3 regions of the Methylobacterium terrae genome follow, and region 2 is predicted to be linked to each of the others. Evidence: predicted binding sites of a transcription regulator. Region 2 holds the regulator's gene; each other region holds the start of a gene.

Region 1 (10,580 bases), 1.6 Mb from region 2:
ATCGACCGCCAGCGGCTCGGCCTGCGCGTCCTCCGCCACCCGCGCGAGCAGGTCCGAGCGGTCGATCAGGTGCTCGGCGACGAGGTGGATCACCTCGCCCTCGCGCTGCACCCGGCCGCGGGCGGCCATCAGGCCGGCCTGGAGGATCAGGGTGCGCTGGCGGGTGAACAGGGACGGCCAGATCACCAGGTTGGCGACCTCGGTCTCGTCCTCGAGGGTGATGAACATCACGCCCTTGGCCGAGCCCGGCTTCTGGCGCACCAGCACCAGCCCGGCCACCGTCACCCGGGTGCCGTCGCGCAGGCGGCGCAAGGCGGCGCAGGCCGAGACGCCGTCGCGCGCGAGTTCCGTCCGCAGGAAGGCGAGCGGGTGGCGGCCGAGGCTGAGGCCCGACGCCCGGTAATCCGCCACCACGGCGGCCCCCTCGCCGAGCGGGGCGAGGCGCACCGGTGGCTCGGTGAGTTCGGGGCGGGCCGACGCCTCGCGCCGGTCGGCGGCCGCGAAGAGCGGCAGCGGCGCGGGGGCGAGGCCGCGGATCGCCCACAGGGCCTCGCGCCGCTCCAGCCCGAGGCACGCGAAGGCATCCGCGGCGGCGAGGCTGCGCAGACCCTTGAGCGAGAGCCCGGCCCGGCGCCACAGGTCCTCGACCGAGCGGAACAGGTCGGCCTCGCGCACCGTCGCGATCCGGGCGCCGTCCTGGTTCGGCAGTCCGCGCACCAGCCTCAAGCCCAGGCGCACCGCGAGGCGCCCGTCACCCGACGGCTCCAGGGTGCAGTCCCAGCGCGAGGCGTTGATGCCGATCGGCTTGACCTCGACCCCGTGGGCGCGTGCGTCGCGCACGATCTGGGCCGGGGCGTAGAAGCCCATCGGCTGGGCGTTGAGGAGGGCGCAGCAGAACACCTCGGGATGGTTGCACTTCAGCCAGGACGAGGCGTAGGCGATGAGGGCGAAGGAGGCGGCGTGGCTCTCCGGGAAGCCGTAGGAGCCGAAGCCCTCGAGCTGGCGGAAGGTGGAGGCGGCGAAATCCGGGTCGTAGCCGTTGGCGATCATGCCGCCGATCAGCTTCTCCTCGTAGAGCCCGATCGTGCCGTCGCCCTTGAAGGTGCCCATGGCCCGGCGCAGGCCGTCGGCTTGCGCCGCGGTGAAGCCGGCGGCGACGATCGCGACCTGCATCGCCTGCTCCTGGAACAGCGGCACGCCGAGGGTGCGCTTCAGCACCGCCTTCAGCTCCTCGGTCGGGTAGGTGACCTCGTCGAGCCCGCGGCGCCGGCGCAGGTAGGGGTGGACCATGTCGCCCTGGATCGGGCCCGGCCGGACGATCGCGACCTCGATGGTGAGGTCGTAGAGATTGCGAGGCTGCATCCGCGGCAGCATCGCCATCTGCGCCCGGCTCTCGATCTGGAACACCCCGACCGTGTCGGCGCGCCGGATCATCGCGTAGGTGGGTCCGTCGCCCTGCGGGATATCGGCGATCTCCCGCGGCGGGTTCGTCTCCGGCCGGTGCTCGGCGAGCAGCGCGAAGGCCCGGCGCAGGCAGCCGAGCATGCCGAGCCCGAGCACGTCGACCTTCATGAAGCGCAAGGCTTCGATGTCGTCCTTGTCCCACTCGATGATCTGGCGGTTCTCCATCCGGGCCGGCACCACCGGGCAGAGGAGGTCGAGCCGGTCGAGGGTCAGGACGAACCCGCCCGGATGCTGGCCGAAATGGCGCGGCGTGCCGATCAGCGCCCGGGCGATCTCCAGCGTCAGCCGCAAGGAGCGCTCGGAGAGGTCGAGGCCGAGCGCCTTGGCCTCGCGCTCGCCGACGCCGTCGCGCGACCAGCCCCAGACCAGGCGGGCGAGCCCGCCGGTGACGTCCTCCGGCACGCCCAGCACCTTGCCGACCTCCCGCACCGCCCCGCGGGCGCCGTAGCGGATCACCGTGGCGGTGAGCGCCGCGCGCTCGCGGCCGTAGGTGGCGTAGATCCACTGGATCACCTCCTCCCGGCGCTCGTGCTCGAAATCGACGTCGATGTCGGGCGGCTCGTCGCGGTTCTCGTTGATGAAGCGGGCGAAGAGCAGGCCCTGCTCCACCGGGTCGATCGCCGTGATGCCGAGGCACCAGCAGATCGCCGAATTCGCCGCCGAGCCGCGGCCCTGGCACAGGATGCCCTGGGAGCGGGCGTAGCGGACGATCGCCTCGACGGTGAGGAAGTACGGCGCGTAGGCCTTCTTGGCGACGAGGTCGAGCTCGTCGCCGAGCTGCCTGCGGACCGCCTCCGGCACGCCTTTCGGGTAGCGCCTCGCCGCGCCCTCCCAGGTCATCGCCTCGAGTCGTCCTTGCGCCGGGCGGCCGTCCGCCCCGGCCTCGTCCGGGTAGGTGTAGGTCAGTTCATCCAGGGAGAAGCGGCAGGCTTCGGCGATCGAAGCGGCCCGGGCGAGCGCCTCCGGGTGGCGGGCGAACAGGCGCGCGGTCTCGTCGGGCTCGTGCAGGTGGCGCCCGGCATGGCGCTCGCGGGAGAACCCCGCCGCCGCGATGGTGGTCTTGAGGCGGATGCAGGTGACCACGTCCTGCATCATCCGTCGCTCGGGCACGTGGTAGAGCACGTCGCCCAGCGCGACGGTCGGCACCCGGGCGGCCCGGGCGATCCCCGCGAGACCATCGAGCCGCAGGTGGTCGTTGACGCCGAAGCGGCGCGACAGGCCGCAGGAGAGGTCTTTGCCGAAGATCGCCTTCAGGATGCGCAGGCGCTCGGCGAGCGCGTCGTCCGGCCGGTCGGCGGGCAGCACCGCGAGCAGGCCCCGGCTCCACGCGGCGACGTCGGCGATTGCCAGGTGGCAACCGCCGTGGGGCGCCCGCTCGCGCGAGCGGCCGATGGTGAGCAGCCGGCAGAGCCGGCCGTAGGCCTCCCGGTCGGTGGGGTAGACGAGCAGGCTCCAGCCTTCCGCGAGGTCGAGCCGGCAGCCGACGACCAGGCGGCAGCCGGTGGTGCGGGCCGCCGCGTGGGCCCGCACCATTCCGGCGAGCGAGTTGCGGTCGGTGACGGCGAGCGCCCGGATGCCCAGGAGGGCGGCGGCGGCGAACAGCTCCTCCGGCGAGGAGGCGCCGCGCAGGAACGAGTAATGGGTGGTGACCTGAAGTTCGACGGTCATGGTGAGACCGATCGACGGCTGACGGCAGAATCGCCAATACCCTTCCTCTCCCACACCACGACCTCATCCTGAGGTGCGACTGAAAGGAGCCTCGAAGGAGGGCTCCAGGAATCGCGGAGACTTCTGAAGCCCTCCTTCGAGGCTGCTTCGCAGCACCTCAGGATGAGGTCACGATTGGGATGAACTGCGTCGGCCGAAGCCGGCAAACTTCGGGAGACCGGCCGCATCACGCCTCGCCCAGACCATGCAGCCACCAGCGCGCGCCCTCCGGCGTCAGGCAATCGCGGAACAGCCAGTAGCGGGCGCCGGTCTCGTCCTCGACCCGGTAATAGTCGCGGGTGGCCGCGGCCTCGTCGTCGGACAGCCACCACTCGCCGAAGATCCGTTCCGGCCCGTCGGCCCGGGCCACCCGGCGGCGGGTGCCGCGCCAGGTGAAGGCGGAGGGCGGGGCGTCGGGGAGGGCTGCCAGCACCGCCACCGGCTCCGGGACGGGGAGCAGCCGGCCCGGCCGCGGCAGGTCGGCCGGCCAGGTGATCCCGGTGGCGGGGCTCAAGGGGGCGACCCGGCGCACCGCCCGCTCGGGCCACTCGCTCTCGACGGGGGCCCGGCGGAACACCCGGCCCGGGCCGAGGCGCAGCACCAGCCGGTCGACGAGCTCGGCCATCGTGTCCGGGTCCGGCTCCTCGCCCGGGGCCGCGATCTGGCGCGCCTCCAGGCGCTCGACGGCGGCCGCCGACAGCCGCGCCTCGTCGAGGCCGTGGCCGGGATCGATGTGGCCCAACCGCTCGCAGAGCAGGCGCGCGAGGTGGCGGGGATCGCGGCTCGGACGGGCGGTGCCGACGCTGACCGACTGGTCGAGCCCGTCGACCCGGCGGAACACCAGGTCGAGCCGGCGCGCCCCGAGGCCGTGCCGGGTCAGGTCCTCGGCCAGAAGGGCGGTCAGCCGCCCGGTCACCCGGGCGAGCGTCTCGGGCGCGCCGATCGGCTCCGGGAAGGCGAGGCGCACGGCGTGGTCCACCGGCGGCGCCAGGTACGTGAGCGGTTCGGGCGCGTGGCCGAGCGCCTGGTCGAGGCGACGGGCGGGCGCCTCGCCGAAGCGCAGGCGCAAGGGGCCGCGGGGCTGCCCGGCGAGGTGGGCGATCCGGGTGAGGCCGAGCTGGGCGAGCCCCGCGACGGTGTCGCGCTCGAGGCGCAACGCCCGGAGCGGCAGGTCGAGGAGGGCGTCGCGCTGGCCGCCCGGCGGCAGCACGGTCTCGGGTGGCAGGCAGCGGGCGGCGGCCCAGGCAGCGCCGGGGGTGTCGGCTAGCGCCGCCCGCACCCGGTAGCCGGCCCGGGCGAGGCGGCGGCGTAAACCGGCGAGCAGGGCCGCCTCGCCGCCATGCAGGTGGGCCGCCCCCGCGACGTCGATCCAGATCCCGTCCGGCGGATCGGGGGCGACGAGGGGCGCGTAACGCAGGCACCAGGCCGCGAGGCGGTGGAGCGCAGCCGCATCCCCCTCCGGGTCGGCGGCGATCACCGTGAGGCCCGGCACCATGGCCTGCGCCTGCGCGAGCGCCAGGCCGGGGCGCAGGCGCGCCGCGCGGGCGGCGCGGTCGACGGCCGTGAGCACCCGGCGCGGGCCCTCCTGGCCTGCGGCCACCACCGGCTCATCCGGCGGCTTGCCGCCGTGCCGGCGCCGCCACAGGTCGGTCGACCAGGTCGGCAGGAACACGCAGACGACCCTTCGCATCGGGAGCCTCGAGGAGCCAGGTGCGGGGCTCGGCGCCCCGGGCGCGCAGGAGCGCCACGGTCCAGCGGGCCCGCGACAGGCCCGGCAGGGTGAGAGCGGCGGAGGGCGCCGCGGTGACGCCCCAGCGGGTCGCGGCGGCGTTCGGCTCCGGCACGGCGGCGCCCCAGCGGCGGATCACCAGGGCGAGCCCCCCGCTGCCCTCGGCGGCGAGCTGGAGCCGGCGCGACGGGGTGAGCCCGAGCCGGGCGACCTCGCCGACCACGGCGGCCAGGCCGCGATGGCGCAGGCCCTCCTCCATGGTGGGCAGGACCTCGGTCTCGCGCCGGGTCTCGGCGTAGAGCACCCGGTCGGGATGGAGCCCGACCGCGGCGAGGCCGGGGGCGAACAGGTCGCGCCCGGGCAGGCACCACAGCACCGGGCCCGAGAGCCTCGCCAGGATCGCGGCGGCGAACAGGGCCGCGAGCGCCCCCTCCCCGTCCACCGGCCCCGCCGCCAGCACCTCGTGCACCGCGCCGAGGCGCAGGCCCCCGCCCGGCAGGTGCGCGTCGAGGGGGGCGACGCCGAACGGCAGGACCGGCCGCCCCGCCCCCTCGGGCGCCAGCCCCCCGATCCGCTCGCGCAACGCCGCGAGCTGCCGTTCCCGCTCGGCCTGCCGCATCTCATGCCCATCACCGAACCGAAGCAACAACTCGTTCTTGTTTTGTTCGGTTTCACGGGAGTGTCAATCGGGGCTGTGGACGGGTGGGCTGTCAGAGCCTCGCGGAAACCGGCTCCTGTTGACGGGAGCGGGGATAGCCGTCCCGGCGGCACCCGGAAAGCCCGATGGCCCAAGGGGATCGGGCGGGGCCGCGGTGCGGGACACGACCGGGCACAGCCGTTGGACAACCCGCGCCAAGCCGCCAGGAGCGCCGCTGAGCTGGATTCCGGGCCGGCGGGTGCCGTACAACGGTCCTGGGGCGGAACGGGCCTCCACGGGCCTCCTGGTGGAGAATCCGGGGTTCCCGGCTTGCCCACCTCGCGTCGCCCGCCGGATTCGCAAATCCGGCGCCGTCCGGGGGTGGTATTCCGGCCTCGCGCGGCACGCCGAATTGCCTACGCGGCGCCATCCGCGATTCACACAGCTTTCCAAGCTGTTAATCGGGGGGCTACGCCGAGTCACCTACGGGGCCACGCCGAGTCGCCTTCGCCGGGCGGGGGATTCCGCGCAGACCTGCCTACGCGGGTGCGCCGAGTTGCCTACGCGACCGCGCAGACCTGCCTACGCGAATGGGTCCCAACCCCTTGGCAGGTCTCAGAAAATCGCGGCCCCATATAATACCCATATAGCTCTACGGATTCAGACTCGGAATCTAGATTCTGAATCTCTCATAAAAAGGCTTTCGGGGATCAGGAGTTAGGGGCCATTCGCGGCGATCGGCGCGCCGGCGGCATCCCGGGGCCTTCGGCCGGGGGATGCGCGAGCCCCCTCCCCTCCCCTCCCCGGCCGGAGTCCTGGATGACCCAGCCGGAGTCGCGGCCTCACGGCGCCCGAGTCATCGCCCGACAAAGCCCAGATCAGCCGGAGTCGTTTCCACGGGGAAGAGTCGAGCCGGGGCTTGAGTGGGTGGAACCGACTCGCCTGTACGCCGGCTGATGATTCGCCGTCCCGATGCGGGACTCTCCCTCGACTCTGCGGTGTCGATCGGAGCGCAGCAATACTTTGCAGCGACTCGCCAGGCGTGCGACCCGGAGGGTTACCGAGGGGCTGACCGGTCGCGGCGGAGCGTAGGCAATTCGGCGTGGAGTCGTTCACGTCCCGTAGGCAGGTCTGCGTGGGTGCAAGTCGGGAAAAGACGTGGAATCGCAACGGGGAAGCGGGCGATTCGGGCTGTCGGGCCGGCCGTGGGGCGCGTAGGCGATTCAGCGTGGCCGGGCACGGTCGCGGTGGCGAGGGGGCGTAGGCAATTCGGCGTGCGGCGGCAGCGGTGGCGGGGCGCAATGAGCCCGCCGGACCGGACATTGGGATCGAGAGTCGATGGATGAATCACGGTCATGTCGGATCACGAGCTTCGATCGATCGGATGTTCCGGCGACATGAGCAGGATTTCTCGAGATCGCTCACGTCGATCGTCAGGCACGGACTTGCGTCGAACGCCCGTATGGCTTCCTCGAACGCGCATAGACCTTCCGCGTCATCCCAGGGCCACTCAGCGGAGCCCGGGATCCATGAGCGCTGACGATGCAGGACGGCGCGGCACGCCGATACCGGGGGCGATGCCCGGACATGAACAGAGAAAAGAAAATAATCCTATATACGGTCACGGCAAGCGTCGCGCCGTCGAGGCGCCGACGCCGCCTGCCTTCGCCCCGTGGCCCGACCCCCCTCCCCTCGTAGGGAAGTCGGCGGAATCAAGCCCTTGCCCGGGCTCGCTTATTCGCGAGGGCCGCCTTGGGGGGCACCAGCAGGTCCTTCGGATCGGAGGGGTGCAGCTGCATTCCCCCGTCGTCGAGGGTCAGGCGCAGGCGCGGAAACACCTCGGTGAGGTGCGCGACGTCCTTGCGGAATTCCTGGCGGAACGAGCGGATCGAGCCGTTCTCGCTGCCGAACTGCTTGTAGAGGTTGTCCCAGGTGAGCCGCAGCGGCCGCTCCAGCCGCGAGAGCCGGTAGCCGACCCAGAACAGGAGGTCGAGCTTGCGCGCCGAGCCGGCGAAGGCGCGGGCGGCGCGGATGTCGACCGGCAGGGCGTGCTGGATCAGGTTGTCGTAGAACTCGCGGTGGAAGGTGATGGTCGAGGACCACAGGAGGCCTTGATCCGGGTGGTTGTGCAGCGGCAGCCACACGTCCATCTGCCGGAACGGCGGCACGTTGAGGGTCGAGGCGCGGGTGCCGTCCCACAGGCCGATCTGCATCGAGCAGGCGGCGAGCCGGTTGAGCTGCTCCTTGAACTGCTTGAGCGTGCCGCGCTCGCCGCCGGTGACCGGGAAGCCCATGTCGCGGATGAAGCCCGACATGCTCTGCGCCACCTCGACCTTCGGGCTGCGCTGGCGTACCGCCTCGGTGCAGAGATGCAGCAGGAGGAGGCGCGCCTTCGGGCCGTAGGGCAGCCCCTGCATCTCCATCTCGCCGGTCGACGGGTTGATGAGCCGGCCGGCATTGATGGCGAGCGTGTTGCGGCCGTACTCGCGCGAGACGTTGGTGACGCCCTTCGGCTCGCGATACGGCAGGCCGCAGAGCGCCAGCACCGAGTGGATGTGCTGGATGTTCTCGGGCGCCGCCGGCTCGTTCTCGATCACCTCGCGGACCATGTCGCGGCGGCGCGCGTTGCGCGGCAGCCGGGCGCGCTCGGCCGCGGCCTCGGCCTTGAGCACCACCAGCTTCTCGCGCGCTTCCCGTTCGGCGTCGCGCTTGGCCTGGCTGGCGCGCACGAAGGCGAGCGTCGCCTTGTAGGCGACGCTGCCCCGCGCCTTCTCGACGATCTCGACGAGATCGGCGTCGCGCACGCCCTCGACGGGCTCCTGGCCTGCGAGCTCTTGACCTGCGGGCTCTTGGCCCGCGAGCTCTTGGCCTGGTCGCGGCGGGTTCGTCATCTCCACCAAAGGGGCTCCGCACGGGGATGCGGACCCATCGGGCACGCATCGTGACTCTGTTTGGCGGAGTCGTAACGCGCGAAACCCGAATCCGCAGAGTCGAGTCCGGTGGATTCCCGAAGCACAGAGCCAGATTCCTGTGAATCTGTGTGTCTAACCGGCGAGTCTTCGTCTCGCCGGTCGACGATGGAGCCGATCGTTAATCGGTCTCGTCGCGCGTCTTCGACTCGGCGAAGGCGGCGTAGAGCTGGGGAAGACTCTGGATCAGGTAGGCGGCGAAATCCGGCTCGAGCGTGTCGTCGATGGTGAGCTGGGTCCGCTTCGGGTCGCGCTCGATCCGCACCACCGGCCGGCCGCCGAGATTGGTCCAGACCGCCGGGGTCGGCGCCGGTTGCGGCGCTTTCGCCGTCAGCCCGCCGAGCAGCCGGGCGAAGCGGTCGTCGGACGACAATTCCGAGAAGTCCGGCGCCGCCAGGATGCGGGTCACCGCCTCCCCCGCACCCTCCCGGGCCAGCGCCTCGACGAGCGCGGTCCAGCGCGGCCGCCCGGCCTTGGGCGCCGGGCCGACCGCCGCCACGACCTGCGGCGGCACCGCCCGGCCGATGCCGATCAGGCGCGAGAGCTGGGTCTTCTCGACCGCGAGCGCCGCCATGATGGTGGCGCGGTCGAAGCCGCGATCCTCGAGCGCGATCGCGAACAGCGCCCGCTCGATGTAGCTCAGATCGGCCCGGGCCGAGTTTTCCTGGCCCTGCGCGACGACGAGGTCCTCGTCGGTGAGCGCCTTGACCACCGCCCGCACCGGCCGGCCGAGCTCGGCGGCCGCTCGCAGGCGGCGGTGGCCGTAGGCGACCTGGTAGCGGCCCTCCGTGCTCGGGTGCGGCCGCACCAGGATCGGCACCTGCTGGCCGCGCTCGCGGATCAGCTCGACGAAGGCAGCGTGCTCTTGCTGGTCGCCCGACAGGCGGTCCTTGACGAAGGAACCGTCGATCAGTCCCGGATCGAGTTCGACCACCCGGTCGCCGGAGGCAACCATGGCGCGGGCCTCGGCCGCCGCGCTGGCGATGCGCCCGAGGCTGCGCCCCATGGCACCGACGGCACCGGAGCGCACCAGCGGCCGCGGCGCCTCGGGCGGCGGTTCCACCGTCGCGCCCGGGTTGCCAGCTGGCAACTCCGGTGCCGGTTCGACGGAGCGGGCTCCGAGCGCCGCGCGGAGGGCGTCCTTGCGCTTCATGCCGCCACGCGTCCCCAGGCGCGGTGCATCAGGCCTTCGATCTCGCCGTTGACCCCGTCGAGGGCCTCGATCGCCCGGTCGTAGGTGGCGCGGGTGAAGCTCTCGCGCCCGATCTCGTAGAGCGTCTGCTTCGACAGGCCGGCATCCGACACGGCGGTGGATTTGAGCATCAGGTGCGTCAGCACCCGCTCGCGGAACAGCGAGCGCATGAAGCCGACCATCTGGGTCTGGGGGGCGTCGGAGGGCTCGTAGCGGGTCACGACGTAGCGCAGGAAATCGTAATCGAGGTCGGCTCCCGCCTCCTGCACCACCCCCAGCAGGTCGGAGGCCATCAGCAGGAACTGGCACATCGACATCACGTCGAGCATCTGCGGATGCACCGTCACCAGCATCGCGGTGGCGGCGCAGAGCGCGCCGAGCGTCAGGAAGCCGAGCTGCGGCGGGCAGTCGAGGATCATCACGTCGTAATCGTCGGCGACGCTGCCGAGCGCGGTGGCGATGCGGCCGAAGAACGGCTCGGCGTTGCGGTCGGCCAGCACCCGCGGGGTGTCGTGCTCGAACTCCATCAGCTCGAGGTTGCCGGGCACGAGGTCGAGACCCGGGAAGTAGGTCTTGCGCACCACCTCACTCAACGGCTTCTGCTCGTCGTCGTGACGGATCGCGGCGTAGAGGGTCTGGTTCGGGCCGACGTCGAATTCCGGCTGGTAGCCGTGGAGCGCCGTCAGCGAGGCCTGAGGGTCGAGGTCGACGGCGAGGACCCGGTAACCGCGCAGGGCCAGGTACTGGGCGAGGTGGGCCGCCGTGGTGGTCTTGCCCGATCCGCCCTTGAAGTTCACGACGGCCAGCACCTGGCAATGCTCATCGCCGGAGCGGTGCGGCACGTAGCGCTTGGCCTTCGGCCCGTCGTCGAGCAGCTGGCGC
Region 2 (10,580 bases):
CCCGCGCCCTGGGGCTCGATCCGTTCGAGCTGCGCCGCCGCAACGCGGTGCGGCCCGGCGACCCGATGGTCTCGACGAGCCTGGAGCCGCACGACGTCCGGTACGGCAGCTACGGCCTCGATCAATGCCTCGACGCGGTCGCGGCGGCGCTCGCGGAGCCGCCCCCCGCGGGCCCGCCGGGCTGGCGCACGGGCTCGGGCATGGCGCTCGCCATGATCGACACCATCCCGCCCCGCGGCCACTTCGCCGAGGCCCGGATCGCGCTCCGGGAGGACGGGCGCTACACCGTGAGCGTCGGCACGGTCGAGTTCGGCAACGGCACCTCGACGGTGCACGGCCAGATCGCCGCGGAGATCTTGGGCACCACGCCGGACCGGATCGCCCTGCGCCAGGGCGACACCGACGCGGTGGCGCACGATACCGGCGCCTATGGCAGCACCGGCATCGTGGTGGCGGGCCAGGCGACGTTGCGGGCCGCCGGGTCCCTGGCCGCGACGCTGAAGCAGCGCGCCGCCGCCCGCCTCGGGACCGACCCCGCCGCCTGCCGCCTCGAGGGGGATGCGGTGGTCGCGGGCGAGGCGCGGATCCCCCTCGCCGACCTCGCCCCTGCGGAGGCCCTCGGCCGGGCCGACGGCAGCCCGCGCTCGGTGGCGTTCAACGTCCAGGGCTTCCAGGTCGCGGTGCGGCCGGGGACCGGCGAGGTCAGGATCCTCAGGAGCGTCCACGCCGCCGATGCCGGGCGGGTGATGAACCCGGTCCAGTGCCGCGGCCAGATCGAGGGCGGCGTCGCCCAGGCGCTCGGCGCCGCGCTCTTCGAGGACCTGGCGATCGATGCCGAGGGCCGGGTCGCGACCCCGTCCTTCCGCACCTACCACATCCCGGCCATCGCCGACGTGCCCCGCACCGAGGTGATCTTCGCCGACACCCATGACGGGATCGGTCCGCTCGGCGCCAAGTCGATGAGCGAGAGCCCGTTCAACCCCGTGGCGGCGGCCCTGGGGAATGCAATCCGGGACGCGACCGGCGCGCGGCTGACCGCGACGCCCTTCGCGCCCGACCGGATCTACCGACAGATCAGCGACGCCATCAGCAGCGGCGAGGAGGAGCGATGGACCTGAAGCGCGACGACGGCCTGACCCGGCCGAATGGTTCTTCCGGAGGAGGAGTCCTGGAGCGCACCTTCGCGCTCTCGGCCCACGGCACGACCGTGCGCACGGAGCTGCTCGCCGGGCTGACCACCTTCCTGACGATGGCCTACATCATCTTCGTCAACCCCAACATCCTGGGCGATGCCGGGATGCCGAAGGGCGCGGTGTTCGTCGCGACCTGCCTCGTCGCGGCGATCGGCTCGCTGGTGATGGCGTTCTACGCCAACTACCCGATCACGCTGGCGCCGGGCATGGGGCTCAACGCCTACTTCGCCTACGTGGTGGTGCTCCAGATGGGCTACACCTGGCAGGCGGCGCTCGGCGCGGTGTTCATCTCCGGCCTCCTCTTCATGGCCGTCACGCTGACCGGCCTGCGCCGGATCATCGTCGAGGGCATCCCGCGATCGATGCGCATCGCCATCACGGTCGGCATCGGGCTCTTCCTCGCCATCATCGCGCTGAAGAGCGCCGGCGTGGTGGCGGCGAGCCCGGCGACCTTCGTCACCCTCGGCGACCTGCACAAGCCGAGCGCGGTGCTGGCGGTGCTGGGCTTCCTGATCGTCGCGGTGCTCTCGGTGCGCAAGGTGCGCGGCGCGCTGCTGGCCGGCATCCTGACCGTCACGGCCCTCAGCTTCGTCGTCGCCGACAACAACTTCCAGGGCGTCGCCTCGCTGCCGCCCTCGATCGCCCCGACCCTGTTCGCCCTCGACATCACCGGCGCCCTGTCGGGCGGGCTCCTCAACGTGATCCTGGTATTCTTCCTCGTCGAGTTGTTCGACGCCACCGGCACGCTGATGGGCGTGGCCAACCGGGCGGGGCTGCTCACGCAAGGCAAGATGGAGCGCCTCGACAAGGCCCTGATGGCCGATTCCTCGTCGATCTTCGTCGGCTCGCTGCTCGGCACCTCGAGCACCACGGCGTATCTCGAGAGCGCGTCCGGCGTCGAGGAGGGCGGCCGCACCGGGCTCACCGCCGCCACGGTGGCGGTTCTCTTCCTCGCCTGCCTGTTCTTCGCGCCGCTCGCCGGCTCGGTCCCGGCCTACGCCACGGCCCCGGCCCTGTTCTACGTCGCCTGCCTGATGCTGCACGAGCTGGTCGACCTCGACTGGGACGACCTGACCGAGGTGCTGCCGGCCTGCGTCACGGCGCTCCTGATGCCCTTCACCTACTCGATCGCCAACGGCGTCGCCTTCGGCTTCATCACCTACGCGGTGATCAAGCTGCTCACCGGGCGGTTCCGGGAGGTGAAGCCGGTGGTGTGGGTGATCGCAGGCGTGTTCCTGTTCAAGTTCGTGGCGACGGGCAGCGCGCATTGAAGGGCGCACCGCCCGAACCCTCCCCTCTGCGGGGGAGGGTTCGGGCGTCGCCTCTCGACCCGCCTCAGTACTTCCGGACCAGGCTCACCAGCCGGCCCTGGATCCGCACCCGGTCGGGCCCGAGCACGCGGGTCTCGTAGGCCGGGTTGGCGGCTTCGAGCGCGATCGACGAGCCGCGGCGGCGCAGGCGCTTGAGGGTTGCCTCCTCGTCGTCGATCAGCGCCACGATGATGTCGCCGGTATTGGCGGTCTCCTGGCGGCGGATCACCACGAGGTCGCCGTCGAGGATGCCGGCCTCGATCATCGAGTCGCCGCGCACCTCCAGGGCGTAGTGCTCGCCGCTGGCGAGGAAGTCCGGCGACATCGCCACCGTGCGGCTCTGGCTCTGGATCGCCGAGATCGGCGTACCGGCGGCGATCCGGCCCATCACCGGCACGCTGACCGACTGGCCGTTCTCGTCCGATGCCGTCGCCATCGCGGGGATGCCGGCGGGCCGCTTCGGCTCGTGGGCGCGACCGCCCTCGACCACGCTGGGGTTGAACCGTACCACCTCGGCGCTCGGCGCGGCCTGCGCCGGCCCCGTCACCGTGTCGGGCAGGCGGATCACCTCGATCGCCCGGGCCCGGTTCGGCAGGCGGCGCAGGAAGCCGCGCTCCTCGAGCGCCGTGATCAGGCGGTGGATGCCCGATTTCGACTTGAGGTCGAGGGCGTCCTTCATCTCGTCGAAGGACGGGGGCACGCCCGTCTCGCGCATTCTCTGCTGAATGAAGCGGAGCAGGTCCAACTGCTTACGCGTGAGCATGTGACACTCTCATCCCCGCGCTGGCGCGCTCCGGAAACAAATCGCGAACATGGTAAGCGTTCCGCAAGTGTTCCGCAAGCGGGTCGGCGAAATCCGCGCGAGAGCACAGCAACGGCCCCCGGCAGAGAGGAGAGATCGAGCCTATTCGGGCGGGACGGGGCGTCAGCCCCGCCCCTTGCGCCCCTTGTATTTCGGCCGCTGGCCCGGAAACCCCTGCGTCGAGCGGCCGGTCGGGCGCTCGGCGTAGGAGAACGGCACCTCGCGGTCGGTGCCCGGGCCCATCTCGTCGAGGTCGGGCTCGCGGATGCGGGTGCCCTCGTCGGAGGTGCCCTTGCCGCCGGGGCCGTAGCCGAGCGGCTCGGGGCCGCGCCGCTTGCGCTTGGCGCCGAAGCGGCCGGCCTCGCGCTCGACGTCGGCCTGCTCGGCCATCGGGTCGTCGGCGATGGCGAGCTCGGTCGCCTGGAGGCGCTTGAGCTCGTCGCGCAGGCGCGCCGCCTCCTCGAAGTCGAGGTCGGCCGCCGCCGCCCGCATCCGCTTCTCGAGGTCGGCCATCACCGCCTTGAGGTTGTGGCCGACCGTGACAGCGGACTTGGCGAGCCCCGTATCGACCTGGACGTGGTCGCGCTCGTAGACGCTCTCCAGGATGTCCGAGATGTTGCGCTTCACGCTCTGGGGCGTGATGCCGTGCTCCTCGTTGTAGGCGAGCTGCTTCTTGCGCCGGCGCTCGGTCTCCGCCATCGCCCGCTCCATCGAGCCGGTGACGTGGTCGGCGTAGAGGATGCAGCGCGCCTCGGCGTTGCGGGCGGCCCGCCCGATGGTCTGGATCAGCGAGGTCTCGGAGCGCAGGAATCCTTCCTTGTCGGCGTCCAGGATGCCGACGAGGGCGCATTCCGGGATGTCGAGGCCCTCGCGCAGGAGGTTGATGCCGATCAGCACGTCGAAGGCGCCGAGGCGCAGGTCGCGGATGATCTCGATGCGCTCCAGGGTATCGATGTCGGAGTGCATGTAGCGGACCCGCACGCCGTTCTCGTGCAGGTACTCGGTCAGGTCCTCGGCCATGCGCTTGGTGAGCGTCGTCACCAGCGTCCGGTAGCCCGCGGCGGCCACCTCCTTCACCTCGCCGAGGAGGTCGTCGACCTGGGATCTCGCCGGTCGCACCTCGATGACCGGATCGACGAGGCCGGTCGGGCGGATGACCTGCTCGGCGAAGACGCCGCCGGTCTGCTCCAGCTCCCACTTCGCCGGCGTCGCCGAGACGTGGATCGATTGCGGGCGCATCGCGTCCCATTCCTCGAACCGCAACGGGCGGTTGTCGAGGCAGGAGGGCAACCGGAAGCCGTACTCGGCGAGCGTCGCCTTGCGGCGGAAGTCGCCCCGGTACATGCCGCCGATCTGCGAGACCGTGACGTGGCTCTCGTCGGTGAAGACGAGGGCGTTGTCGGGCAGGTACTCGAACAGGGTGGGCGGCGGCTCGCCGGGCTTGCGGCCGGTCAGATACCGCGAATAGTTCTCGATGCCGTTGCAGGCCCCCGTCGCCTCGATCATCTCGAGGTCGAAGGTGCAGCGCTGCTCCAGGCGCTGGGCCTCGATCAAGCGGCCCATCCGGGTCAGCTCCTCGACCCGCCACTTCAGCTCGTCCTTGATGCCCTTGACCGCCTGCTGGAGGGTCGGGCGCGGGGTCACGTAGTGGCTGTTGGCGTAGACCTTGACGAACTTGAGCGTGTTGATCGTCTTGCCGGTGAGCGGGTCGAACTCGGAGATCGACTCGATCTCGTCGCCGAACAGGCCGATGCGCCAGCCGCGATCCTCCAGGTGGGCCGGCCACAGCTCGATCACGTCGCCGCGCACCCGGAAGGTGCCGCGGGCGAAGTCGGACTGGATGCGCTTGTATTGCAGCGCCACGAGATCGGCGACGAGCTGGCGCTGCTCGATCTTCTCGCCGAGGCTGACCGTGAACGACATCGCCGTGTAGGTCTCGACCGAGCCGATGCCGTAGATGCACGACACCGAGGCGACGATGATGACGTCGTCGCGCTCCAGGAGCGCCCGGGTGGCGGAGTGGCGCATCCGGTCGATCTGCTCGTTGATCGACGATTCCTTCTCGATGAAGGTGTCGGAGCGGGCGACGTAGGCCTCGGGCTGGTAGTAGTCGTAGTATGAGACGAAATACTCGACGGCGTTGTCGGGGAAGAAGCTCTTGAACTCGCCGTAGAGCTGGGCCGCCAGGGTCTTGTTGGGAGCCAGGATCAGGGCCGGGCGCTGGGTCTCCTCGATGACCTTGGCCATGGTGAAGGTCTTGCCGGAGCCGGTGACGCCGAGCAGGACCTGGTCGCGCTCCTGGCCCTGCACGCCGGCGACGAGCTCGGCGATGGCGCGGGGCTGGTCGCCGGCCGGGGTGAACTCGGAATTCAGCCGGAACGGGACGCCGCCCTCGGATTTCTGCGGCCGCTCCGGGCGGTGCGGCCGCCACAGCTCGCCGTTCTTGAACAGCGGGTTGCCCTCGGTGAGGAGCTTGGTCAGCGCGTCGACCGTCGCCGAGACGCCCTCGGCCGCGAGCGACCCGCGCTCCTCCACCGCCTCGCCGTCGGGCTCGCGCAGGCCGAGCGCCTGGGCGAGCGCCGGCTCGACATCGGCCGCCGTGCCGTGCGCGAAGGCGGCCTGCGGCGCCTCGCCGAAGCCGTCCGGGGCCGCATCCGGCCCGCGCTTGGCACGGCGCACGGGTTTGGCGCCGCTCTTGGCGCTGCTCTTGGCGCCGCTCTTGGCGTCCGGCTCGGCGTCCGGTTTGACCGCGGCCGCGTCCTTGCGCGGGCGGCCGCGCTTCGGCGGCTCGGGCGGCGGAGGCGGCTCGATGACGGGCAGGCGGTCGCGGTTCAGCGCCGGGTTCAGCAGCTCGGCGAGGAACGGGTCGAGCGGCTTCAGCTCGGGCTTCGAGGCCTTGCCGGTCGACAGGCGGGGCTTCTTCGGGGCGGGCATGGACCTGATATGGCAAGCACCGCCGGGGCCGGAAAGGGCGCGTGTCATCGCATCTCTGCGCGACGAACCCGTTTCACCCTTCCCGGAGCCCCTTCGGCTCAGCGCAATCGGGCGACCGCGAGGGCGTTGCCCTCGACGAGCACGAAGCCGATGCCGGCCCGGCGCAGGGCCGTGACCGCCGCGTGGCGGCTGCGGGCCGCCTGCCCCTCGCCCTCCTCCTCCAGGCGCCGGATGGTCGAGAGCGAGAGGCCGCTGGCGGCGGCGAGATCGGCCATCGACCAGTCGAGCAGGCCGCGGGCGGCGCGCAGATGGGCGCCCTCCACCGCCTGCTCCAGGCTGCGCCGCGCCGGCCCGGTCGGGACCGGCCGGATCCCGTCGACCCGGGAATTCAGGCTGGCCCAGGTCTCGATCCGTCCCGCGGCGTCGCGCACGGGGACGAACACGCCCCGGAACCGGCCCCTCTCGCCGCCCTCGAGGGCCAGGTGCTGCTCGACCACGAAGGGCCGCCCGGCGGCGAGCAGCCCCCGGAGCCGGTCGAGGACGCACGCGCGCTCCTCCGGCACCAGGATCCGGGTCCAGTCGTCGTGGAAATCCTGCTGCGACAGGCCGGTGAGGCTCAGGAGCTCCCGCGAGGCGATGCGCATCGGCGTGCCGCAGGGCGAGGCGTGCGTCCAGGCCTGGGCCTGCTCGAACAGGGCCCACCGCCGCCGCTGCTCCTCCCGGTGCAGGCCGGCCAGGCGCTCGGCGTCGGTCACGTCCAGCACCACTCCGGCCACCGCCCGCGGCCGGCCCTCCGGGGTGACGTAGGCGGTACCGCGGCAGGCCAGCACCCGCATCGTTCCGTCCGGCCGGATCACCCGGACGGTGTGGTCGTTGAACAGCCCGTCCCGCATCACCTGGACATTGGCCACGATGAGCGGCCGGTCGTCGGGATGGACCAGGCTGAGAAACAGGCCGTAATCCGCCCGCACGGCCCCCGGCTCGAAGCCGAGGAGCCGGTAGAGGCCCGGCGACCAGGCCTGCTCGTCGGTGGCGAAGGTCCAGGTCCAGCTGCCGGTCAGGCCGTGCGCCTCGATGAGGCGCAGGAAGTCGCGGTCCGGGAAGGAGCCGCCGAAGCAGGGCTCGGCGAACGGGGGGACATGCCGGTTCACGACGGCCTCGCGGGTTCCGCGCGCGGACGGGCCGGCGGCTCGCAGGTGCGCGGTTCCCGGGTGCGAGTCTCCTGGTCGCGCGTCTCCTGGCCGCGAGTCTCCTGGCCGCGGGGCTCCCCGGGCAGCGGGTCCTCGGCCGCGAGCGGGGCCGGCAGGTCGCGGTCCCAGGGCGGGTCGGCGAAGCGGCGCGCCACGAACTCGACCAGCGCCCGGACCTTGGCCGGCGGGCGGCGTCGCGAGGGCATCACCGCGTGGATCGGCAGCGACGGGATGCCCCCGAGGTCGAGCGCCACCAGGCTGCCCCGGCGCAGGGCGTCGGCAACCAGGAAGGTCGGCTGGTAGATCACCCCGAGCCCGGCTTCGGCCGCCGCCGCCAGGGCGGCGCCGTTCGAGGCCCGCAGCGATCCCTCGACCGGCACGGTGACGCCCTCGAACCGCCAGCCGTCGCTGCTCGCCAGGGTGTAGCCGAGGCAATTGTGCTGGCCGAGATCCTCCGGGCGGCGCGGCCGGCCCCGCGCCGCGAGATAGGCCGGCGCGGCGCAGACCCGCATCCGGCACGGCGCGAGCGCCCGCGCGACCAGGCTCGAATCCCGCAGGTGGCCGATCCTGAGCGCCAGGTCCCAGCCCTCCTCGATCAGGTCGACCGGGCGGTCGTTGAGGCCGAGCTCGACGGTGAGCGCCGGGTGGGCCCGGCCGAACTCGGCCAGCGCCGGGGCGACGTGCAGCACCCCGAACGAGACCGGCACGTTGAGCCGCAGGGTGCCGCGGGGCTCCTCCGCCTCGGCCCCGGCCGCCGCCTCGGCCTCGTCGATCTCGGCGAGGATGCGCTCGCAGGCCTCGAGGTAGCGCCGGCCGGCCTCGGTCAGCGTCAGGCGGCGGGTGGTGCGGTGCAGGAGCCGCGCACCGAGCCGGTCCTCCAGGGCGGCGACGTGCTTGGTGACGCCGCTCTGCGACAGGCCGAGCGCCCGCGCGGCGGCCGACAGGCTGCCGGCGGCGGCGACGCGCACGAAGATCTGCATTCCGGTCAGCCGGTCGGGCACGACGCGATCTCACTCCGAGCGTGTGAGGTGATGCTACGAGATGCCGGATTTCCGGACATTCTCAAACGGTGCAGTCTGCGCAGACCGCCGGACTCAGGGGACGAGACGAGCAGAAGACCATGCAGGAGACCAACACCGCGACCATGACCGCGCCGGTCGACCCCCGCACCCGCATCGGCCACGTCCACCTGCGGGTGGCCGACCTCGACCGGGCGCTCGGCTTCTATTGCGGGGTGCTCGGCTTCGCGCTGATGCAGCGCTACGGCACCCAGGCGGCCTTCGTGTCGGCCGGCGGCTACCACCACCATATCGGGCTCAACACCTGGGACAGCGCCGGCGGCACCCCGCCCCCGCCCGGCCATACCGGGCTCTACCACGTGGCGATCCTCTACCCGACCCGGGCGGCCCTCGCGGACGCGCTCGCGCGCCTCGAGGCCGCCGGCATCCCGCTCACCGGGGCGAGCGACCACGGCGTCAGCGAGGCGCTCTACCTCGACGATCCCGACCGCAACGGAGTGGAACTGTACCGGGACCGGCCGGAGGACGAGTGGCCGCGGGACGAGGCGGGCGGCCTCAGGATGGTGACCCGCCGCCTCGACCTCGCGTCGCTGCGGGCGGCCGCTACTCGGCCGTAGGCGCCTCGGGCGCCGCGTCCGGGGTGCGGAAATACGGCTCGACCGGGCCCTTCAGCTTCACGGTCATCGGGTTGCCGAAGCGGTCCTTGGCGTTGCCGGCGGCGAGGCGCACCCAGCCCTCGCTGACGCAGTACTCCTCGACGTTGGTCTTCTCGACGCCCTTGAAGCGCACGCCGACACCGCGCTCGAGCAGGGCGGCGTCGTGGAAGGGGCTGCGCGGGTCGGTGCTGAGGCGGTCGGGCGGGGTGTCGGTCATCGGGCAAGCCTCCGGGCATGAATCGGCGCCCCAGGTAGCCGCTCCCGGCGCCGCTGCCAATCCGCCTCCGGCCTGCGCCGCACCTTGGAATTTTCATAACTCAGATCTCAATATAGATTGCAGTATCTAAAATAGAAGTCCTCCAATATTTCGCGATGATCTTGCGAATGACGACATCGTGCTGCATGGAGGGCGGGCCGATCCCCGGCACGACCCGAGATGGAGGCCGCGATGGCGCGAGCGCTAATCCTGATTCACGGCTATGCCGGGCTGATCCGCGAGGGATGGCCCCCGGTCGGCCTGTCCTGGGAGCGGCTGGTCGGCCTGTTCAGCGAGGCGGAGGGCGCGCGATGACCACGATGAAGACGAACGCGGCGACCCTGCACCGGCGCGAGCGCCTGCGGGCGGAGGCCGAGGCGCAGGGCCAGGACGCCCTGGAGCGGGCCCTGACGCTGGCTTTCTGGGACGCCCTGGAGCGCGGCCCGCTGCCGCCGATGGCCGCGCTCGAGGCCGCCGCCCGCACGGTCGGCACGCTCTACCGCCAGATCGCCTCCCTGCACGGCCCGGCGCCGCGCTGCGGCTGCGGCTGGACCCCCGAGCCCGACGAGGACCTGATCCGGCTCGAGGCGATGCTGGCGGCGGCGCTCATCGAGCGGCCGAGGCCGATGCTCGCCGACCTGCCGGTGCAGGGGCGGGCGTGACGGCTGCGGTCGGCCGGAGGCTCCTCCGGTCTCGCTCGCGACCCCGTTCTCAGGTCCTCGATGGAGACGACGAAGCAGCGCGCAAGGATACGACGCCGATGCGGTTCGAACGCCACGCGTCATCCCGAGGCCGCGCAGCGGCACCCGGGATGACTACAAGGGCGTCGGACGGACGGTTCCGGAAGCTCACCGCGGCGCCGTGCCGTCCGGCCGGCTCGCCGGCAAACCGCCGGGGGCGTCCGGATAGGCGGTGCTCGGCACCGGGCCGGCCTGGCCGACCGAGCTGCTCGGCGTCGGCGTCCGGCTCGCATCCGCCGCCCCCGAGGGGCCCGGCGCCGCCGGGCACGGGCCGGGGCTCGGGCAGGCGGCGTGGTCGGTGGCGACCGGGCGGCCGCCGCGCTCGGCCGAGGGCTGGCCGCCCGGGCTGTCGGGATAGGCCGCGGCCCCGCCGGGCTGGCGCGAGGGCGCGGGCGGCGTCGGCGAGCCCTGGGCAGGCGGTCCTTGGGCGAGTGCCGGTGCGGCCGGGAGGGCGAGAGCCGCGAGCAGGATCAGGATTGC
Region 3 (10,580 bases), 280 kb from region 2:
CTTCCAGCAGCAGCGCCTCGGTCTCGGTCGCCGTGGTGACGAACTCCATCGAGGCCGTCTCGGCGATCATCCGGGCGATGCGGTTGGTGTGCGCCTGGCCGCGCGCGTAGGAGCCGACCCGGTTCTTCAGGTTCTTGGCCTTGCCGACGTAGAGCACGTCGCCCTTGGCGTCGAACATCCGGTACACGCCCGGCGAGGTCGGCAGGGTGGTCCAGAACCGGCGGATCACCGCGGTGCCGGCCTGGATCGCGCCGGCGCCGGCATCGAGGTCGAAGTCGATCTCCGGGGCGGTGTCGAGGGCGTCCACCGCCTCGTCGTCGTCCTCGAGGGTGTCGAGGGCGTCGGGCGGCACGTCGTTCCCAGGCTGTCGGCTCATGGAAGCGATGTAGGCGGCGGGCGCGCCGCTGGAAAGACCGCGCCCGAGCGCTAAAAGGCCACCGTTGGAAAAGCCCCTTGCCCGCGCCCGAGGATCCGCCGCTTGACCCCGCCCTTCCCATGATCCCGCACGCCGCATGACGCTCCGCGACTGCCGGACGCCCCGGATCCCGCGCCTGCGAGGCGAGCTGCCGGCCGTGCGCACGGTTGAGACCGCGCTCTACCTGCCGCACAGCGCGGCGCGGGGCCGGCCCTCCGCCCTGTTCGACGCCGCGCGCCGTGCCGTGCCGGAGAGCGTCGACCATCGCGGGCCGGGCGACGCGCCGTCCTGGCAGCGCACCGACTGGCCGGAGGAGTGGGCGGAAGGCCTGCCGGCGGGCGTGCCCGAGGCGCCGGAGGAGACCTACCTGTTCCTCGGCGGCGCCCACCTGCATTACGGGCATTTCCTCGTCACCACCCTGCCGCGGTTCTGGCCCCTGGTCGGGGAGCGGCCGGCCATGCCGATCCTGTGCTACGCGCCGGCGCACGAGGCGCTCTGGCAGCCCTACCGCTTCGCGGTCGACATCCTGGCGCGCCTCGGTCTCGACGTGCGCGACATCCACGCCTTCGAGGCGCCGGTGCGCCTGCGCCGCGTCGTCGTGCCGGCGCCGGCCTTCCGGGAGGAGGCCTTCGCCCACACGGTCTTCCGCGACCTGTGCCTTGAGATCGGGACCGGCTGCTACGCGCCCGACGAGGTCGATGCCGACGACAGGCCGGCCTACCTCGCCAAGACCCGGCTGTCCGGAGGCGTGCGCCGGTTCGCCAACGAGGAGGAGGCGACGGAGATCCTGGCGCGGGAGGGGGTCGAGATCCTGCATCCGGAGGCCATGAGCTTCTCGGAGCAGGTCCGGCTGTTTGCCCGGCGGCGCGTGGTCGCGGGCTCCCTCGGCTCGGCCCTGCACACCGCCCTGTTCGCGCCGTCCGGCCGGCGGGTGGTGGCGCTGAGCCCCGGCCCGCGGATCAACCCGACCTTCCGGCTCGTCGATGCCCTGTGCGGCAACGCCGTCGCCTACCTGCACCAGCCCGGCACGGTGGACATCGCGCCGGGGGAGTTCGGCAGCCAGCAGCGCCTGCCCGATCCACGGGCGGCGGCGGAGGGATTGCTGCGGCGGATGGAGGAGATGGCGCGGCCGGAGCGCGGGGCCTTCGCGGCGGCGTGGTCGCGGCTCGGCCGAATGGTCGGGCGCGGACCCGGGTAATTCGCCACGATACCACCCTCGATCTCAGGACGAGGTCGCGGGTCGGAAGGACGGCGACGGGCAAGCGGCGTGATGGGCGGCTCGGCTGTCCGTCGATTATCCGGTCTGCGAATGCCGGGGCCGAAGCACCGGCGGCGCCGGTCGTCAATCGAACAGGGCGTCGATGTCGGTCTGGTCGACGTGACCCGGATCCTCGTCGAGCTTCGGCCCGTTGAGCAGGCTGCTCTCGTCGTCGACGCTGACCCCGGCGCGCTCGCCGATCAGGTCCTTGAACGCTTCGAGTCCGCCCCAGGCCTCGATCATCCGGTCGATGTGGTCCTCGACGAACTTCAGCACGCTGACGATCTTGCTGATCCGCTGGCCGGTCAGGTCCTGGAAGTTGCACGCCTCGTAGAGCACCACGGTGCGATCGAGGATGGCGTCGACGCTGGAGCTGTCCTTCAGCCCGCCGGTCGAGCGCAGCACGGAGGCGTGGGTTTCGATCTCCTCGACGGCGGCCAGGATGGTGGTGGTGGCCCGCTCGGTGGCGTCGACCACCGCGTCGAGCTCGCCGGCGGCCCGGCGCACGCCCTTGCCGTCGAAATCCTGCCGGTGCAGCACCGCGATCTCGTGCTTGGTCCGGCCGATCGCGGCCTTCATCACGTCGAGCTCGGTGCGCATCCCGTAGACTTCGGCCATCTCCCGCCGGCAGGCCTCGATCAGGTCGCCCGTGGTGGTCTGCGTCAGCCGCTTCAGCTCGTTGACCGTCGCCAGGATCTCGGAGATCCGCTCGTCGTTGGCTAACGGCGCGGAAGGGGCGGCCTCGGCCGGGGAATGGGAAACGCCGAGACTGTCCTCGATGCGGAAGCGCTTGTTCTTCATGGGTCCGAGAGAGCCTGCAACCGCGGCCGCGTCGCACGGCCCACGAAGTCCAGTGTCGCCAGGATTGATTGCGAATTGCTGAATGACCGGGATTCGCCGCGGCCGCGGTGACGAAGGATTCACGATGCGGGCAAATTAACGATTCGCGGCAAAGGTTTAGCCAAACGCTCACCACGTTCCTTCACCGTCCGATGCCCGCCGTCCTGCTCTCCTCGCGCCATCGCCGGCGGTCGGGCCGGGCAGGGTCGGGGACGGGTGCGATGGTGAAGGGCGGGATGGTGCGGGCCGGGGCGATCGCGGCGGCTCTCGGGGCGGGCCTCGGCGCCGGACCGGCCCTGGCGCAGGGAGCGCCCGGGGCCTATGGCGGCGGCTTCATCGAGTTCCTGATGACCGGCCAGGACCCGGGGACGGTCGCCCGCCCGGTGCGCCCAGCGCCCGTCGCCCCGGACGGCACCCTCCTGCCGGGCCGCGGCTACCGTCAGGCTGCTTACGCCCCCGCGCCGGCGGCTTACCCGCCCGACGCCTACGGGCAGCGGCCGGCCTATGCCCGCACCGCCGGCTACGCCGCCGCGGGCCCTTCGGGCGCCCAGGTCGGCTACGCGCCGGTCGCGCCCGGCGCCGCCCTGCATTCCGGCGACCCGGTGCCGGCTCAAGCCTATCCGGCCCAATCCTATTCCGGCCAATCCTACTCCAGCCAAGCCTACCCTAGCCAAGCCTACTCCAGCCAAGCCTACGCGCCCGACCCGTTCGAGACGCCCCGCGCCCGCCCGGCCTCGCTCCCCGTGCCGGAGGCCCGCGAGGAGGGGATCGGCCGGGCGATGGATCCGCGCTTCCAGCGCCAGGAGGTCGCCTATGACGGGGGGCAGCGGCCCGGCACCATCGTGATCGACACGCCGTCGCGGTTCCTCTACCTCGTCCAGCCCGGCGGCCGGGCCCTGCGCTACGGCATCGGCGTCGGGCGGCCGGGCTTCACCTGGTCGGGCATGAAGACGGTCAGCGCCAAGCGCGAATGGCCGGACTGGACCCCGCCGGCCGAGATGCTGCGCCGCCGCCCCGACCTGCCGCGGCACATGGCGGGCGGGCCCGCCAACCCGCTCGGCGCCCGCGCCCTCTATCTCGGCTCGTCGCTCTACCGCATCCACGGCACCAACGAGCCGCACACGATCGGCCAGTCGGTCTCGTCCGGCTGCATCCGGATGATGAACGAGGACGTGACGGACCTCTACGAGCGCGTGCCGGTCGGCGCCCGGGTGCAGGTGATCTGAGGATCAGCCGATCTCACGCGAAAAGACCCCGCCGCGCTGCCGCGGCGGGGTCCATCCTCACGTCGTGACGTCGACCGGGCGGGCCGGTCAGACCCAGTCGTCGCTGCCGCCGTCGCCCACGTCGCCGTCGTAGGAGGCGTCCTGGAAGCCGGCATCGTCGCCGCCGAGCGGGGCGCCGAAATCCTCGCTGCCGCCCTGGTTGCCGAAGTAGTTGTTCTCGACGACCGTGCCGCCGCCGGTCCCGGCGCCGCCGAGGCCCGCCATGCTGCCGAGCGAGGAATGGCCGCCCGCGAAGGCGTTGCTGAGCGCGCTGCCGAGCAGCATGCCGCCCGCCGCGCCCGCCGCCATCGGCAGGGCGGTGGCGAGGAAGCCGCCGCCGCCGCGCTGCGGGGGCTGCTGCTGGCCGCCCCAGGGACCGCCCTGCTGCGGGGCGTAGCCGGGCTGCTGCGGCGGGTAGCCCGGTTGCTGGCCGTAGCCGGGCTGCTGGCCGTAGCCGCCGCCCTGGTTGCCCCAGGCGCCGCCGCGCGGCGGTTGCTGCTGCGGCTCGGGCCGGGAGCCGCCGCCGAAGATGCTGGAGAAGAAGCCGCCGCCGCCCGAGCCCTGGCCGGCGCCCTGGCCGCCGCGCTGCGCCTCGGCCCGGGCCTGCTCGAGCTGCTGGTTCAGGCTCTTGATCGCCTCCTCCTGCACGTAGACGAGCTGGGCCAGGGCGTAGGGCGCGTAGGGCTGGGCGCGGATCTTGTCGGCGATGAAGCGCTCCGCGTCGGCATCGCGGGGCTGCTGCGCGGCCTGCTCCAGTCGCTGGAATATGCCGTTGATGACGTCGCGTTCTTCGCTGTTCATGGAGCCGTACTCCTTCGGTTGCCGGGGGGCGAACCCGGCCCGGCGCCCACGAGATGGGAGGGGGACGGGCATTTGTCACGGGGAGGCAACGCGCCAGCGCAGCCTTTTCGCCCCCACCCTGCATTACGTTTTCGTCACGTCGTCTCATCCCGCGCTTCCGCCGGCTCCTTCGCCGATCCTTCGCCGGGGATGGTCGGGATTGCCGCATCGTCCCCGCAGAACCCCGACTTTCTGGCGCCCGCATCCCCTGTTAAGGGGAGCCGCGACGCGGCACGTGCGGGTGCCGGCGGGAGGAAAAGAACATGGATCGCAAGACGGTCGGTGGCGTGTCGGTGGCGCCCGTGCTGCACGACTTCGTGGTGAACGAAGCCCTGCCGGGGACCGGGATCAGCCCGGAGGCGTTCTGGAACGGCCTGTCGGCCATCGTGCGCGATCTCGGCCCCCGCAACCGCGCCCTGCTCGAGACCCGCGACGCCCTGCAGGCGAAGATCGACGCGTATCACCGCGAGCGGGTCGGCAAGCCGGTGGACGAGGCGGCCTACAAGGCGTTCCTCACCGAGATCGGTTACCTCCTGCCCGATCCCGGCCCGGTCCAGGTGCGCACCGACGACGTCGACGACGAGATCGCCACGATCGCCGGTCCCCAGCTCGTCGTGCCGACCTCGAACGCCCGCTACGCGCTCAACGCCGCCAACGCCCGCTGGGGCTCGCTCTACGACGCGCTCTACGGCACCGACGCGGTGTCGGAGGAGGGCGGCGCGACCCGGGGCGGCGGCTACAACCGCACCCGCGGCGCCCGCGTGGTGGCGCGCGCCCGCGCCTTCCTCGACCGCAACATGCCGCTCGCCGGCGGCCGCCACGCCGACGTGGTGACCTACGCGGTCGAGGGCGGCCAGCTCGTCGGCAACATGAACACCGGCGACACCATCCCGCTCGCCCGGCCCGACGCCTTCGCGGGCTATCGCGGCAAGGCCGGCTCGCCGACGGCGCTTCTCCTGCGCCACAACGGCCTGCACGCCGAGATCGTGCTCGACCGCACCCACCGGATCGGCCGCTTCGACGCGTCCGGCGTCGCCGACATCGTGATCGAGTCCGCGGTCTCGACCATCATGGACCTCGAGGATTCGGTCGCGGCGGTCGATGCCGACGACAAGGTCGTGGTCTACCGCAACTGGCTCGGCCTGATGAACGGCACCCTCTCGGCCCCGGTCGAGAAGGACGGCAAGTGCTTCGAGCGCAAGCTCAATCCCGACCGCACCTACACGGCGCCCGACGGCTCGGGCGAGGTCACGGTGCCGGGCCGCTCGCTGATGCTGGTGCGCAACGTCGGCCACCACATGTTCACCGACGCGGTGCTCGACGAGAGCGGGGCCGAGGTGCCAGAGGGCATCCTCGACGCCGCCGTGACCGCGCTGATCGCGATCCACGACCTCAAGAGCATGGGCCTGCGCAACAGCCGCCGCGGCTCGGTCTACATCGTCAAGCCGAAGATGCACGGGCCGGACGAGGTCGCCTTCGCGGTCGAGCTGTTCTCGCGCGTCGAGGCGATGCTGGGCTTGAAGCCCAACACCCTCAAGATGGGCATCATGGACGAGGAGCGCCGCACCACCGTCAACCTCGCCGCCTGCATCAAGGCGGCGGCCGAGCGGGTGGTGTTCATCAATACCGGCTTCCTCGACCGCACCGGCGACGAGATCCACACCTCGATGGAGGCCGGCCCGGTCATCCGCAAGAACGACATGAAGGGCACGCCCTGGATCAAGGGCTACGAGGAGAACAACGTCGATGTCGGCCTCGCCTGCGGCCTGCTCGGCCGGGCGCAGATCGGCAAGGGCATGTGGGCGGCGCCCGACGCCATGGCCGAGATGCTGATGCAGAAGGGCGCCCACCCGAAGGCCGGCGCCTCGACCGCCTGGGTGCCCTCGCCGACGGCCGCGACGCTCCACGCGCTGCACTACCACGAGACCGATGTGAAGGCCCGCCAGCAGGAACTGGCGCGCCGGCCGCGCTCGGCCCTCGACGAGATCCTGCAGGTGCCGCTCGCCCGCTCGAACTTCGCCCCCGACGACGTGCAGCAGGAGATCGACAACAACGTCCAGAGCATCCTCGGCTACGTCGTGCGCTGGATCGACCAGGGCGTTGGCTGCTCCAAGGTGCCGGACATCCACGACGTCGCGCTGATGGAGGACCGCGCCACCCTGCGGATCTCCTCCCAGCACATCGCCAACTGGCTGCACCACGGCGTGGTCTCGCACGACCAGGTGATGGAGACGATGAAGCGGATGGCGAAGGTCGTCGACCGCCAGAACGCGGGCGACCCGCTCTACCGCCCGATGGCGCCGGGCTTCGACGGGCCGGCCTTCCAGGCCGCCTGCGACCTGGTGTTCAAGGGGCGGGTGCAGCCGAACGGCTACACCGAGTACGTGCTCCACGCCCGGCGCCGCGAGGCGAAGGCCGGCGGCGCGCCGGCCTGAGGCGCGGGAGGGGAGGGGTGTCCGGCCAAAAGGCCGGGCATTCCCCATCGGTTCGCGCGGCTTTGCGGCCCGCGCGGGCCCGTCGGTCGGGCTTACGCAGCCTCGGGCGTCTCGCAGGTGCCGGCCATGATGTGACCTTCGTTGCCCGGGGCATCCGACCATTCCAGGCGGGCATCCTTTCCGAGCGAGGCGAGGACGCGCATCAGGAGAAACAGCGAGCACTCGGTCACCTGCCCGCCCGCGATCCGCGAGAGGGCGACTGGCTCGATGCCGGCGAGCTCGGCCGCGCGCATCTCGCCGAGCCCACGGCTCTTGATCGCGAAGGCGATCTCGTTGGCGAGCAGGAACTTGATTCGTGCTTCCTCGGGATCGGCGTAGTCTCGGTCCAGCAGGAAGTTGCCGCTGCCTCGAACCGGGCCGGAATTGGCCTTGTCCACCCGTCACCGTCTCCCTCGATCCGGGGGCGACGCGGCTGCTTCGCGTCCGTCCTGTAGGCCTCTCGCGCCATGACGAGGCGCCGCTCCAGGCGTTTCCAGTCGTCCTTCGGCAATCTCGCTGCCGCGCGGAGATTTCTTCGTCCCAGCGTCGCGAATGTGAGTCACTCGCGCGTAAGCGACGATTTCTCAGCAGCGGTAGGCGTCGCCATCGTACGGAATGCGGAACTCGCTCACCCTGCGAGCGATCCCTCGGGCTGCCGATAGCGCCCGGTCGGCAGTGCGGCGCCCGTCTGCGCAGCCGTCATGACGCCGTCGGCCATCCCCGAACCGCTCCCGAAAGGTCCTCGTAGGCCGTCCGCGCGGCCCTGTTGACAAAGATGACCCTACGGCGGTCCTTGCTGGTCCGGCTCCTCACACCCGCCTGCGGGGCGCCTGTCCGCGACGATGGTGACGCAAGGGCAGGAGGCGCGGCCGTGAGAATCGTACCTCGAACGGAATGCGGCCCGGATCCTTCGATCCGGGCCGCGATCAACACACGGCGCAGGGCGTCAAAAGCCTAGAACGGGATATCGTCGTCCAGGTCGTCGTAGCGCTTCTGGTTGCCGCCGCCGCTCGAGGCTGGAGCCGGGCGCCGCTCGCCGCCGGAGGACGAGCGTCCACCGCCGCTGCTGCGACCACCGCCACCGCCGCCGTAATCGCCGCCGCGGCTGATCTGGCCGCCGCCCATGTCGTCGGCGCCCATCTCGGACATGCCGCCCTCGGCACCGCCGCCGCGGCCGTCGAGGATCGTCAGCTCGCCGCGGAAGCGCTGCAGCACGATCTCGGTCGTGTACTTCTCGACGCCGGACTGGTCCTGCCACTTGCGGGTCTGGAGCTGGCCCTCGACGTAGACCTTCGAGCCCTTGCGCAGGTACTGCTCGGCGACGCGGGCCAGGTTCTCGTTGTAGATCACGACCGAGTGCCACTCGGTCTTCTCCTTGCGCTCGCCCGACGCCTTGTCCTTCCAGGACTCGGACGTGGCCAGCCGCAGGTTCACCACCGGATCGCCGGAGGCCAGGCGGCGGGTCTCGGGGTCGCGCCCGAGATTGCCCACCAGGATCACCTTGTTCACGCTGCCCGCCATCACGCTCTCCTCTCGTTCCATCTCACTCGGGCGCACGCCCGGCCGACGCCGCGGACCACCGCTTCGGTTCCGCGAGTTGGGCCGAACGGGCCTGGACCGGCAAGGGGAGGGGCGCCTTTTTGCCCGCTACACACATGCCGAGGCCTGAGCGTGTTCTACATTTGTTCGATGGATGAGGCAAGTGCCGTCCGGAGGCGATCCGGACGGCACGGGGGGCGTCAGCCGAGCGCGTCGAGCGACTGCGCCACGTCGGCGATGAGGTCCTCGATCGATTCCAGCCCGATCGACAGCCGCACGGTGTCGGGGCCGACCCGGGCGGCCTCCTTGTCGGCGGCGGGGAGCTGGCGGTGGGTCGTGGTCGCCGGGTGGATCGCCAGGGACTTGATCTCGCCGATATTGACGAGGTGCGAGATCAGGTTGAGCCCGGTGATGAATTTCTGCGCCGCCGCCTCGCCGCCCTTGAAGCCGACGGTGAAGATCGAGCCGGCGCCCATCGGCGAGTAGCGGTTCGCCATCTCTTCCCCGGGCTGGCCCGGCAGGGACGGGTAGCTCACCCAGGCCACCTTCGGGTGGTCCTTCAGGAAGGCCGCCACGGCACGCGCGTTGGAACAGTGGCGCTCCATGCGCAGCGGCAGGGTCTCCATGCCGGTGAGCGTCAGGAAGGCGTTCATCGGCGACAGGCCGGGGCCGAGGTCGCGCAGGCCGAACAGCCGGCAGGCGACCGCGAAGGCGGTCTCGGGGAACCGCTCGGAGACGACGAGGCCGTCATAGTCCGGCCAGGGCTCGTTGATCAGGTTGTAGCGGCCCGACCCCTTCCAGTCGAAGCGGCCGCCGTCGCAGACGATGCCGCCGATCACCGTGCCGGATCCCGACAGGAACTTCGAGGTCGAGTGGACGACGATGTCGGCGCCGTGCTCGATCGGCCGGATCAGGGCCGGGGAGGCGAGGGTGTTGTCGACGATGAGCGGCAGCCCGTGCCGGTGCGCCACCGCGGCGACGCCCTCGAGGTCGATCACGGTGCCGCACGGGTTGACGATCGATTCGCAAACGATCGCCCGGGTCTTGTCGGTGATCGCGGATTCGAAATCCTCCGGCGTCAGGCCGCGGGTGAATTGCGGCACGAGGTCGTAGCGCCCTTCGAGCCGGCGCATCAGGCCGAGCGAGCCGCCGAACAGCCGCGAGGAGGCGACGTAGGCGTCGCCCGACTGCATCAGGGTCATCAGCACGAGCAGCATCGCCGACTGGCCGGAGGCGACCGCGATCGACGCCTTGGCGCCCTCGAGCGCCGCGACCCGGCGCTCCAGCGCCGCCACGGTCGGGTTCGAGCCGCGGGAATACGAGAAGCCCGTCGCCCGCATGGCGAAGATGTCGGCGGCCTGCTCGTTCGACTCGAACACGAAGCCGTTGGTGAAGTAGATCGGCTGCGCCCGGGCGCCGGTGGCCGGATCCGGGGCGGTGCCGGCATGGACCGCCCGGGTGGCGAAGTGGAGCTTGGTCGGATCGGTCATCGGGGGGAAGTCCGTAGGAACGTGCTCACGCGGCGCGGCGCACGGTGGCGTGGAGGGTGCGCACCAGGGCGGAGGGGGCGTAGGGCTTGGGAATGAAGCGGGCGCCCGGCGGCATGTCGTGCGGGCCGGGGCTGCCCATGCCGGAGACCACCAGGACCGGGATGCGCGGCCAGCGCCGCGAGACCAGGCGGGCAAGGGCGAAGCCGTTCATCGAGCCGAGCGGCATGTCGACGTCGGTCATCAGGAGGTCGACGTCGGGGCGGCTCTCCAGCACCTGGAGCGCGTGGTCGGCGTGCGGCGCCTCCAGCACGGTGAAGCCGGCCTCGGCCAGGGTGTCGGCGGCCTCCATCAGGAGCAGGCCGTCATCTTCGACGAGGAGCACCACGGGAGCCGCGTCGCAGGCGGGGCTCAGCCCCTCGTGCTGCGCGTCGTGGGGCGTTCGATCGGGATCAGATGTCA

Evidence for each region. The regulator LexA, encoded in region 2, represses DNA repair genes until DNA is damaged. The targets are predictions, from matches to a motif close to TGTTCNNNNTGTGTTCNG.
Region 1: a site for LexA is predicted at 5,552-5,569, ahead of DK419_RS03035 (ImuA family protein). Genes of this name have one in related genera too.
Region 3: a site for LexA is predicted at 8,765-8,782, ahead of ssb (single-stranded DNA-binding protein). Genes of this name have one in related genera too.

What each region holds. Positions count from the first base shown of each region.
Region 1 is NZ_CP029553.1:681,315-691,894, forward strand. It holds gene DK419_RS03025 (error-prone DNA polymerase) at 1-3,132, opposite strand, end outside; gene DK419_RS03030 (DUF6504 family protein) at 3,359-4,861, opposite strand; gene DK419_RS03035 (ImuA family protein) at 4,779-5,519, opposite strand; gene DK419_RS03040 (replication protein RepA) at 7,250-8,341, opposite strand; gene repB (plasmid partitioning protein RepB) at 8,628-9,659, opposite strand; gene repA (plasmid partitioning protein RepA) at 9,656-10,580, opposite strand, start outside.
Region 2 is NZ_CP029553.1:2,257,869-2,268,448, reverse strand. It holds gene DK419_RS10170 (molybdopterin-dependent oxidoreductase) at 1-1,118, shown strand, start outside; gene DK419_RS10165 (NCS2 family permease) at 1,109-2,464, shown strand; gene lexA (transcriptional repressor LexA) at 2,529-3,266, opposite strand; gene uvrB (excinuclease ABC subunit UvrB) at 3,429-6,239, opposite strand; gene DK419_RS10150 (PAS domain-containing protein) at 6,338-7,390, opposite strand; gene DK419_RS10145 (LysR family transcriptional regulator) at 7,387-8,430, opposite strand; gene DK419_RS10140 (VOC family protein) at 8,550-9,065, shown strand; gene DK419_RS10135 (DUF3297 family protein) at 9,052-9,321, opposite strand; gene DK419_RS29800 (hypothetical protein) at 9,553-9,675, shown strand; gene DK419_RS10130 (hypothetical protein) at 9,672-10,022, shown strand; gene DK419_RS10125 (hypothetical protein) at 10,209-10,580, opposite strand, start outside.
Region 3 is NZ_CP029553.1:2,536,936-2,547,515, forward strand. It holds gene uvrC (excinuclease ABC subunit UvrC) at 1-376, opposite strand, end outside; gene DK419_RS11405 (glycosyltransferase family 61 protein) at 513-1,613, shown strand; gene DK419_RS11410 (chemotaxis protein) at 1,758-2,474, opposite strand; gene DK419_RS29805 (L,D-transpeptidase) at 2,735-3,739, shown strand; gene DK419_RS11420 (DUF2076 domain-containing protein) at 3,827-4,579, opposite strand; gene DK419_RS11425 (malate synthase G) at 4,882-7,053, shown strand; gene DK419_RS11430 (XRE family transcriptional regulator) at 7,146-7,490, opposite strand; gene ssb (single-stranded DNA-binding protein) at 8,047-8,613, opposite strand; gene DK419_RS11440 (O-acetylhomoserine aminocarboxypropyltransferase/cysteine synthase family protein) at 8,832-10,121, opposite strand; gene DK419_RS11445 (response regulator) at 10,147-10,470, opposite strand.